DNA from 3 places in the Blastochloris viridis genome. Region 3 is predicted to be linked to each of the others. Evidence: riboswitches for the same ligand, from Rfam matches in the RefSeq annotation. Region 3 holds a riboswitch; each other region holds the start of a gene.
The links. A riboswitch is a leader RNA that binds a small molecule or an ion and turns the genes downstream of it on or off. The one in region 3 is predicted to bind cobalamin.

Region 1: it holds a riboswitch for cobalamin, as region 3 does, so the genes downstream of both, cbpA (modified peptide precursor CbpA) here and BVIR_RS06175 (TonB-dependent receptor plug domain-containing protein) in region 3, are expected to answer to the same signal.
Region 2: it holds a riboswitch for cobalamin, as region 3 does, so the genes downstream of both, metE (5-methyltetrahydropteroyltriglutamate--homocysteine S-methyltransferase) here and BVIR_RS06175 (TonB-dependent receptor plug domain-containing protein) in region 3, are expected to answer to the same signal.

Annotation. Positions count from the first base shown of each region.
Region 1 is NZ_CP012946.1:453,167-456,433, forward strand. Features, by position in the region: gene purU (formyltetrahydrofolate deformylase) at 1-218, opposite strand, end outside; gene rpsU (30S ribosomal protein S21) at 521-877, opposite strand; gene BVIR_RS02055 (cold-shock protein) at 1,235-1,444, shown strand; cobalamin riboswitch at 1,700-1,833, shown strand; gene cbpA (modified peptide precursor CbpA) at 1,946-2,092, shown strand; gene cbpB (peptide-modifying radical SAM enzyme CbpB) at 2,089-3,267, shown strand, end outside.
Region 2 is NZ_CP012946.1:2,337,705-2,340,971, forward strand. Features, by position in the region: gene metE (5-methyltetrahydropteroyltriglutamate--homocysteine S-methyltransferase) at 1-1,727, opposite strand, end outside; cobalamin riboswitch at 1,837-2,058, opposite strand; gene cobN (cobaltochelatase subunit CobN) at 2,097-3,267, opposite strand, start outside.
Region 3 is NZ_CP012946.1:1,392,977-1,396,243, forward strand. Features, by position in the region: gene BVIR_RS06175 (TonB-dependent receptor plug domain-containing protein) at 1-1,935, opposite strand, end outside; cobalamin riboswitch at 2,101-2,309, opposite strand; gene BVIR_RS06180 (DUF4112 domain-containing protein) at 2,394-2,819, opposite strand; gene BVIR_RS06185 (MBL fold metallo-hydrolase) at 3,000-3,267, opposite strand, start outside.

The DNA of each region.
Region 1 (3,267 bases), 940 kb from region 3:
GGCGGCAGCAGGAACGCCGTGCGCATGAAGAACTGGCCGGTCTCGATGTCACCGAAGTGCGACGACGAGGTGATGAAGCACTCGTGATGGGTCAGAAATCCGCTGACCTCCGCCACCACGCCGATGCGGTCGGGACAGGAGATCGTCAGCGTGAACTGCGGTTGCGCCGGCTCGGAAGAAGCCTGCACGATCTGGGACTGCGGGAGCGGTAACTGCATAATCGCGTGTCCGTACTCGAAGCCGCCGGGTTAGCGGGCGGGATCGATGCAACGGAACCCCGGGGGTCGGGCTCTGCCGCGTCGAGGGATGGAGTCGCGTATCATCGACGAGCAGAACGCGCCTGGGGCCGACCTCGGCGCGGCAATGCCCGCGGCCACGGATTAGCACTCTCCGCGGCCGCTGGCACCCGGATTTCGCCCGGCATACGCATCATGACCGAGACCATGATGTCGCGCCGGCGGTATTTGCGGCGAAACGCCGGGGGCCTGCGTGCCGTTTTTTGGCAGGGCGGAGACCGGGGTCAGGTCAGCGTGCCCGTGGTGTCACCGATGGCCTCGGGCGAGCCGGGCGCTGCGGTGACGGGACGCGGACGCGGCGGGGCGCCAAAGCCCGGACGTGCTCCGAAGCCCGGCCGACCGCCACGAGCGTCACGCGCCGGGCGCTTGGGCGCCGGCAGCAGACCTTCGCGCTGGGCCTGCTTGCGAGCGGCCTTGCGCATGCGACGAACGGCCTCGGCCTTTTCGCGGGTCTTGCGCTCGGAGGGCTTCTCGTAGGCCCGCCGCTGCTTCATCTCGCGGAAGACGCCTTCCCGCTGCATCTTTTTCTTGAGGACTTTGAGGGCTTGTTCGACATTGTTGTCGCGGACGAAAACCTGCAAACGATGTTCCGATCTTTGGGTTGTGCTGCGCGGCCAGCCGGGTACGACGGCGGCAGCCTGGGAAATGCGGTTGCTTATCACGTCCGGCGGGCAACGCTGCGAGAAAACGCGGCCTGCCGCCGAAAATTCGCCATTCTACCTACTCCAGGGTGTTCCTCTGCGAGGAAACCCTTGTGGCTCGGGCCGCCAGCGCCTATATCCCCGCCGGTATCGAACTTTGGCCGGACGATCGGGCCGTTCCGCCCAGGCTTAGCCGGGCGCACGTTCTCAAGTCTTTCCAAACATCGACGAACCTGGAGTTGCGGAACGCGCGCTGTTCTGCGATCACGTGCACCTGACTGGCGGAGGAGACACCACATGATTACCGGCACCGTGAAATTCTACAACGACCAAAAGGGCTATGGCTTCATCCGTCCCGACGACGGCAGCAAGGACGTGTTCGTCCACGCCACTGCGCTCGAGCGTGCCGGCATCCGCGGCCTCGCCGAGGGCCAGAAGGTGACCTTCGACACCGCCGAGGACCGTCGCACCGGCAAGGTCGCGGTCAACAACATCCAGCCGGCGTGATCGCCGGCGGCCCGGCATGCCTTGAGGGTCGGGCCGCGGCTGTTGCGCGACGGATCTGACGCAAGGGAACTTGCGTAACGGATTTTCCGCGGAGGCCTGCCCTGACCCAGGGCGGCGCTGAGTGCGCGCGGAGAAACTCCACAGTCGACTCACAACGGCCGCGCCCGGTTACCGGGCGCGGCCGTTGCCGTTTCGACCGGGCGATTGACGGCGCCGGCCCGGCCGGGTTAGCTGGCGGCATAGTTCCAGCATCCCGGAACACGGTGAAAATCCGTGGCGGACCCGCCGCTGTAATCGGGGACGCCGCTTCGACGGCGAGAGCCAGCCACTGACGGGGACCACCCGGTCGGGAAGGCGCGAGGCGGCGGTCGATCCGAGAGCCAGAAGACCTGCTGGAACGTCAGATCGGGCGAAATCCGATGGCAAAGGGTTTCGGCAGTCCCGCGTGCGCTTGCGCGCGGCCGCTGCCGAACGCCCGGTCGCCAACATGGAGCCCGAGGAATGGACCACACCGCCACTGCCACCACCCGCCCCGCCGCCGCTCAGCCGGCGCCGCGCCCCGCCGTCATCGCCATCCGCAAGAGTTGCGACAGCGAGGGCACCGGCCTGTCGCACTTCGTGCTGATGGACAAAGAGGCTTTGAAATGAACGCGCCGTTCGATCCGACGGCGCTCGGGACGGCCCCCTCGCGGGGCCGTTTCGTCAACAGCGGCATGGGGCCTCAGCTTCAGCCCTACGACATCGGCCACCCCACCCATATCGCGCTGATCTCGCCCGACACCGCGTTCTGGGCGCTGATCGCCAAGGACCAGCTCGCCGACACCCTGGCCGGCGGCGCGCTGCTCGAAGGCTATCGCGCCAGCGCCGACGCCTTCGGCCGCGAGATGGCGGCGCTCAGGTTCGGGCTCAAGCCCTCGGCGGTCTATGTCAACGCCACCGAGCGCTGCAACCTCAACTGCACCTATTGCTACATCCCGGCCGAGATGCGGCGGGACGGCACCGACATGGATGCGCCGACCCTGCTCGACGCACTGTCGCGGCTCGAGCGCTATTTCCGCCGCCACATGCCGGAGGGGCGCAAACCGCAGATCATCTTCCACGGCGCCGAGCCGATGATCGCGCGGGACGCCATCTTCCAGGGCATCGACGCCTTCAAGGACCGCTTCCGCTTCGGGGTGCAGACCAACGCCACGTTGCTCGACGACAAGGCTATCGCCTTCCTTACCAGCCGCGGCGTCGGCATCGGCCTGTCGCTCGACGCCCCGGTCGCGGCGATCGCCGACCGCACCCGCGCGAACTGGAGCGGCGCCGGGGTCTATAACAAGGTGGTCGAGGCGATCGAACGGCTGAAGGGCTATCCGGCCTTCAACGTCATCTGCACCATGAGTTCGCAGAACCTGGACCAGCTCGATGCCATGGTCGAGTTCCTGCACGCCCGCGAGGTGCCGGCATGCATGCTCAACGTCATCCGCTGCACGCTGCCCGGCGCGCGCACGGTGCGGCCCGACGATGCGCCGCTGGCCGAGGCGTTCATCGCCGCGCTGGAGCGCAGCCACGCGCTCTATCGCCAAACCGGCCGCAAGCTGGTGGTGGCGAACTTCGCCAACATCCTGATCGGCATCCTGGCGCCGACCGCGCGGCGGCTGATGTGCGACATCTCGCCGTGCGGCGGCGGGCGGGCGTTCTTCGCGTTGGTGCCGAACGGCGATCTGTTCCCGTGCAGCGAGTTCATCGGCCTGCCTGAGTTCAAGGGCGGCAACCTGTTTGCCGACGACATCGACGAGGTGCTGGCGCAGCCGGCCTTCACCAAGGTCTCCGGCCGC
Region 2 (3,267 bases), 940 kb from region 3:
GGGCCGGTGAGCATGCCCTTCATCGGCCGCGACGTCAGCGATTGGGCAAAGCTCGACCACGCCACCGTCATCGGTGCCGGACGGGAGACGTCGCCGAAGATGATCGGCGGGCGCACGTAGCGCGAGCCATAGCTCTGCACCCAGCCGTGCTTGGTGAAGGCGTAGCCGGCGAGCTGCTCGCCGAAATACTGCACCATGTCGTTGCGCTCGAACTCGCCATGGACCAGCACGTCGATGCCGATGTCCTCCTGCCATTTGACTGCCGCCTCGGTCTCCCGACGCAGGAAGGCGTTGTAGTCGTCCTCGCCCAGCTCGCCCTTGGCGAACGCCGCGCGTGCCTTGCGCACCTCCGCGGTCTGCGGGAACGAGCCGATGGTGGTGGTCGGAAACTGCGGCAGCTTCAGCGCCTCCCGCTGCACCGTTTGCCGCTCCGGGTAAGGGTTCGCCCGCCACGACATCCACGGCTCGACCGCCGCGGTGCGCGCCGCCACCGCCGCATCGTGCACCTTGGTCGAAGACCTCCGCGAGGCGATCGCCGCCGCCGCGTCGTCGAGCTCGCCACGCACCGCGCCGCGGCCCTGGGCCAGCGCCTTGCCGAGCACGGAAAGCTCGCCCATCTTCTGCAGCGCGAATGCCAGCCAGCGCTTGAGGTCGGGGTCGATGTCGGTCTCAAGTTCGAGATCGACCGGCACGTGCAGCAGCGAGCACGACGGTGCGAGTTCCAGGTGATCGGCACCGCGGCGGCCGACCACCGGCTCCAGCCGCGTCAGGATGGCGTCGAGATCGGCGCGCCAAATATTACGGCCGTCGATCACACCAAGCGACAGCACCAACCCGCGCGGCGCCTTGGCCAGCACATCGCCCAACTGCTCCGGCGCCCGCACCAGATCGAGATGCAGCCCGGCCACCGGCAGCGCCAGCGCGGTTTCCAGATTGCCGCCGAGCCCGCCGAAATAGGAGGTCAGCATAATCTTCAGCTTGGGCAGCGCGTAGGCGATCATGCCATAGGCTTCGCGCAGCGCCCGCCGCTCGGCGTCGGAGAGGTCGAGCACCAGGCACGGCTCATCGAGCTGCACCCATTCCGCACCATTGGCGGCCAGCCGACGCAGCACCTCGATATAGGTCGGCATCAGGCCGGCGAGCAGCGTCAGGCGATCGAAGCTGGCGTCGTGACTCTTGCCAAGCTTGAGGAAGCTCACCGGCCCGAGCAGCACCGGGCGCGTGGCAAAGCCCAGCGCTGCCGCCTCGCGGTATTCGTCGATCGGCTTGGTCGAGGCCAGCGAAAAGCTCTGCCCAGGCTGAAACTCCGGCACCATGTAATGATAGTTGGTGTCGAACCATTTGGTCATTTCGAGCGCCGGAACGCCGGATGCGTCGTGCCCGCAGCTGCAGCTGGTCTCGGCGCCCTGGCTGCCACGCGCCATGGCGAAATAGCTATCGAGCGGCACCGCGCCGCCCGACCAGCCATAGATCGCCGGCACCGCGCCGACCATCACCGCGGTGTCGAGCACGTGGTCATAAAGTGAGAAGTCGTTCGACGGGATGACGCTGACACCGCGAGCAGCCTGGCATGCCCAGCTGGCGGCGCGCAGCCCGGTGGCCGCCTCCTGGAGAGCGGTGGCGTCGATCTTGCCGGACCAATAGCGCTCCAGCGCCGATTTCAACTCGCGGCGCGGACCGATCCGCGGCACACCCAGCGTGGCGACAGGAAGAGAGAGAACAGACATTGGCTCGAACCCCAAAATGTTGGGGGCAAAGGTCGAGCGGTCGCATGCGGACGATCCACCGGCAGGCCGCCGCGGATTCGCAAGCGCACCACCGGGACACCCCGCCCAGGGACGTTATGTTGTCGCGGCAGGTCTCCTGGCTCACGGGTCGTCGCCTTCGTCCGTCTTCCCGGAACAGTCAAGTTCCAGTGACTTCACATGGACGTCGGCTCGCCGCTCACAGTTGCGGGGGCAGCTTCGGTCTTGCCGGCTCAGATGAGCTGCGGCGCACCGAATTCCCTCTTAGCTCCGGACCGATGGGGTCCAGAGAACCACGACGGGGCGGACTGTGGTCCCCGGCACGACATCGAGTCAAGCCGGGGCGGAAAATCAATTCTGCGAACCGTCCACCGGCGGCTCGCCATCGCTCGGCGAGGCAAGCGCATCGATGGTGCTGTTCCGCCGCATGTCCCAGTGGCCCGCCGCGATGAGCTGGCGGAAGCGCCGCCGCATCGCCTCGGCAGCAACGGGATTGGCGGTTTCCAGGAAATTCCGCACCGCCTCGTTTCCAAGCGTCGCCTCAAAATATCCGTCGAAGTGATGGCTCTCGACGACATCGGCGAGATGGGCGAACAGCGCCATCTGGTCGAGCGTCCAGGCGATTTCGGCGGCGCCGCGGAAACCGTGGCGCATCTGCCCTGCGATCCAGCGTGGATTGGTGGCGCGCGCGCGCATCTCGCGAGCGATCTCCTCCGGCAGGGTGCGCATCCGCGGTGCCTCGGCACGCGCCGAATCGGCGTGGTAGAGCGCGGGCGCCCCGCCGAGCATGCGCGCCGCCGCGGCAAAGCCGGCCTCGTGGGCGGCGTAGTCGGGCGCCATCAGCAGGTCGGTCTCCGGCAGGTCCTGGGTATGGACGAACGCGTCGGCGTTGGCGGCGCGCTCTTCCAGCGCAGCACGAGCGGCGGCGCCATCAGTGCTGCCGCCGTACGCGTAGGCGCTGCCTGCCAGCCAAGCATCCGCAGCCGCGGCCGCGGTGGCCGGCGTCAGTTCCTCGAGCGTTTCCGCCACCCCGACACCGTAGCGGCCCGGCGCCGGGCCGAACACCCTCGGCCCGGCGCGATCCCGAAACGGGTTTTCGGAGGACGGTTCCTCGCGCCGCGCCAGCGCCGCCACCGCCTGCTCGAACAGCACCGGCAGATTGGCAAACACGTCGCGGAACAGGCCGGAGATGCGCAACGTCACGTCGACGCGCGGGCGCCCGATCTGGGCCAGCGTCAGCACCTCGAAGCCCGACACCCGGTCGGAGGCAAAATCCCAAACCGGCACCACCCCGATCAGGCTGAGCGCCATGGCAAATTCCTCGCCCGCGGTGCGCATGGTGGCTGAACCCCACAGATCGACCACAACGTTGCGGGGATGCTCGCCATGGTCCTGCAGGTGGCGCGTCAGCAGCGCCGTGGCGAGGCACTCCCCCTGCAGCGCCGCGGCTCTGCTCGGCACCGCGCGCGGGTCGCTGGTGAAGAGGTTGCGGCCAGTCGGCAACACGTCATGCCGGCCGCGC
Region 3 (3,267 bases):
CTCCTCGTATGTCTCGTCGAACATGTTGTCAGCGCGCAGGTAGATCGTGGTCTGCGGCGTCAGGTCATACGATATCAACGCGTTGACCAGGGTGTAGGACCCGAGTTCGACCCGCTCGGTGTTGAGGCCATAGTATGTGTCCATCATCGAGCCGTTGAACACCACCGCTACAGTTGCGCGCCCGCGGCCATCGGCGAACTTCACCGTGGCGCGGCCGGAGGCGGCGTGCATCGGAATGCGGGTGGCGCCGAGCACGGTCTGCTGGGCGGTGTCGTAGGCATCGGCGTCGGTGTAGGTGTAGGTGCCCTCCAGCGACAACCACGGCAGGGGCTCGGCCTTGAGCGCGACTTCGACGCCCTGGCGCTCGGTTCTCATCGGCGAATTGACCGCGCTTTTGAGGCCGCTGCCGAGGGTGACGGTGCGGATCTCGTCGGTGAGGTCCATCCAGAAATAGGTGACGTCGAAGAACAGCTTGCCGTCGATCAGGGTCTGTTCGACGCCGGTATCCCAGCCGGTCGACTGCTCGGGCTTGAGGTCAGGATTGCCGACGAAGGTGCCGGGAATGCTGCCGAACTGCTGCAGGAAGGTCGGCTTGGTGACGCCGGTGCCGACCGAGGAATGCAGCCGGGTGCCGGTGGAAAACGTCTGCGAGGCCGTCACGCGCCAAGTATCGGCATCCTCGAACACTTCGAAGTCGTCGTGGCGCACCGCCGTCGAGAGCGCGAGCCCGGTCGGCAGATCGAGCAGATACTCAGCGAACAGGCCGGTCTGCGACCGCGACAGGCCGGCGGTCCAGGTCGGATCGACATAGGGGCCCGATTGACGATAGTCCTCGTCCTGGTAATCGGCGCCGATGGCGAGGGTATTCTGGGCGCCGGCCAGCCAAGGTGTTTCGAACTTCAGTGCGCCCTTGGTGTCGAGCGTGGTGCGCTGGCCGTTGTAGAAATAGTTGCCCCACTCCGGCGAGCGCGAATCCAGATTGTGCTCGAAGGACTTGATGCCGAAGGTCTGGGTCCAGCGGCCATCCCACAGCTTCAGCGTGCCGACCGCGCTCGCCGACAAATTGTCGTAGGCCGAGGTGTCGGCCTTGTCGACCACGCGGCCATAGGTCGCCGGATTGGCCGGAATGGGCGTCCAGTCCGGCAGGTAGCCGATGGTGGCATAGTCGCTATTGTCGGTCTTGGTCGCACGGTCCATCCAGTGGACCGAGCCTTCGAGATTGAAATACTCGTTGAAGTCGACACCGGCCTTGCCGGACACCACGGTGGCGTGGCTGCCGTCGGTTTCCGAGCCCCAGCGCGAGACGTTGAAGCCGCGCGTCGATTCGTTCGACACCGTCAGCGCGCCGTAGACCGGGCCGACCGCGCCGCGTGCCGAGGCGGCCGCGCCACCCGAATTGCGGGTGCCGATCTCGGCGCGCGTGGTGAGTTCCGGCTTGGCCAGGCCGCGGCCGCTCTTGGTGATCACCGAAATCACGCCGGCCTGGGCGTCGGCGCCCCACACGCCGGACTGCGGGCCGCGCAGCACCTCGATGCGCTCGATGTCGTCGACCAGGAAGCCGGCGAAGTCGAAGCTGTTGTTGTCGACGCCGTTCACCTTCACGCCGTCGATCATCACCATGAGGTGGGTCGGCTTCATGCCGCGCATGCGCACCTCGGTGAGGCCGCCGCGCGGGCCGGTGGTGCCGACGGCGACGCCGGCGACCTGCCGCAGCGCGTCGGGCACCGTGGTGATGCCGTTGGCACGCAGTTCGTCGCCTCGAATCACCGTCACCGCCGACCCGACCTTGGAGGCTTCCACCGGCACTTGGCTGGCGGTGACCACGAGTTCGGGCAGATCGTTGTCAGATTGCGCCAGCGCCGGCAGTGCGACGAGCGGGATCAACGAGGTCGTAAGCAGAAAGCTATGCAAAGCCGAGCGGGCGGACGCCGCCATGACGCATCTCCGGGAGCCAGAAGATCGACAGGAATCGCGGCGGCCCAGGCTTTCGCCCAGCGCTGGCATCGTTCAAAGCTCAAGGCGTGGCGCATGGCCGACCCTCCGCGACAGTTCCACTGTCACCGAGCGGAGAGACCGCCCCGGCCGCGCGCCCCGCACGCCGGAAGGTGACTCGCACAGGTCGGTCTCCTGGCTCGCGGGTCATCGCCTGCCGCCGCCTTCCCAGAGCTGGACCTCCAGTGGCGTATCGACGGTTGGCTCACCGCTCACAGTTGCGGGGGCAGCCTCGGATTCGTCCAGCCGCTCCGCGGCCGTCCTCACCGTGTTCCCTGGGCCGGATGCACCGGCCCACCTGCACAGGGCCAATTCGCAGTTTCGTTAAGGTGTTGTCAAGGCTTGGCCACGGTTCTGCCACCGTTATGCCCGGCCGCGGCCATGGCGGGCCGGCGCGGCGGCTACAGCCGGGTGGCGGTGCCGTCGATGGTGCGCCGGCGGGCCTTGCGCTCCAGGTGGCGCTGCAGCAGCGCCATGTTGCGCTTGTTGGCGCGGAACAGCACATCGGCCGCGTCGCCAAGTACGGGCACTGCGCCGAGCGCGAAATCCAGCATCACGTTGCCGGCCATGCGGGCGACCAGATGGTTCGGCGCGCCAAGCTGACGGGCCTCGTAGACCAGATAGGAGCCGAGCGCCGCCGAGATGGCGTCGCCGATGCCGGGAACGAGGCCGATCATGGCGTCCAGCCCGAGCCGAACCTTGGTGCCGGGCACCTCGAACGCGCTGTCGAGCAATTGTGCCAGCACCGACAGCCGCTGCAGCGCAGCCCGCTCATAGGGATCGGCGGGGTCGAAGGTGTCGGTCCAATGCAGGTGGGTCGTGCTCATGGCGTCCAGATGGGATGCCGATGACGGGACGCAAGCCGGCCTGGCGGCAGATCAGCGATGCCGCCCGGCACCATGTTTCCGCATGGGAAGTTTCCGCTAGGTCTTGGCGCGATCCACCGAAACAGCTTCGGCCAAATCGGTGTCCGGAAACGGCGAAACGCCCCGGCCTTGATGGCGGGATCACACCTGTGCCGACCACTGCACCGGCACGAAGCGGTAGCCGGAGCCCTCGCGCAGGATGTGGCCGTTGGCCGGGAACGGGAAATGGAACCCGGCGACGCGCACCCGCTCGGCCGCGGCACGGTCGAGCAGCTTGCGGCGCGTCATTCGCGCAGTGTCCCAATCCATGTCGAACACCGCCGCCCATCCGGGATGGCGCACGAACAGCGCCGGATGGTTGGCGGTGTCGGACAGCACCAGCAGTTCCTCGCGCCCGGAGGACAGCAGG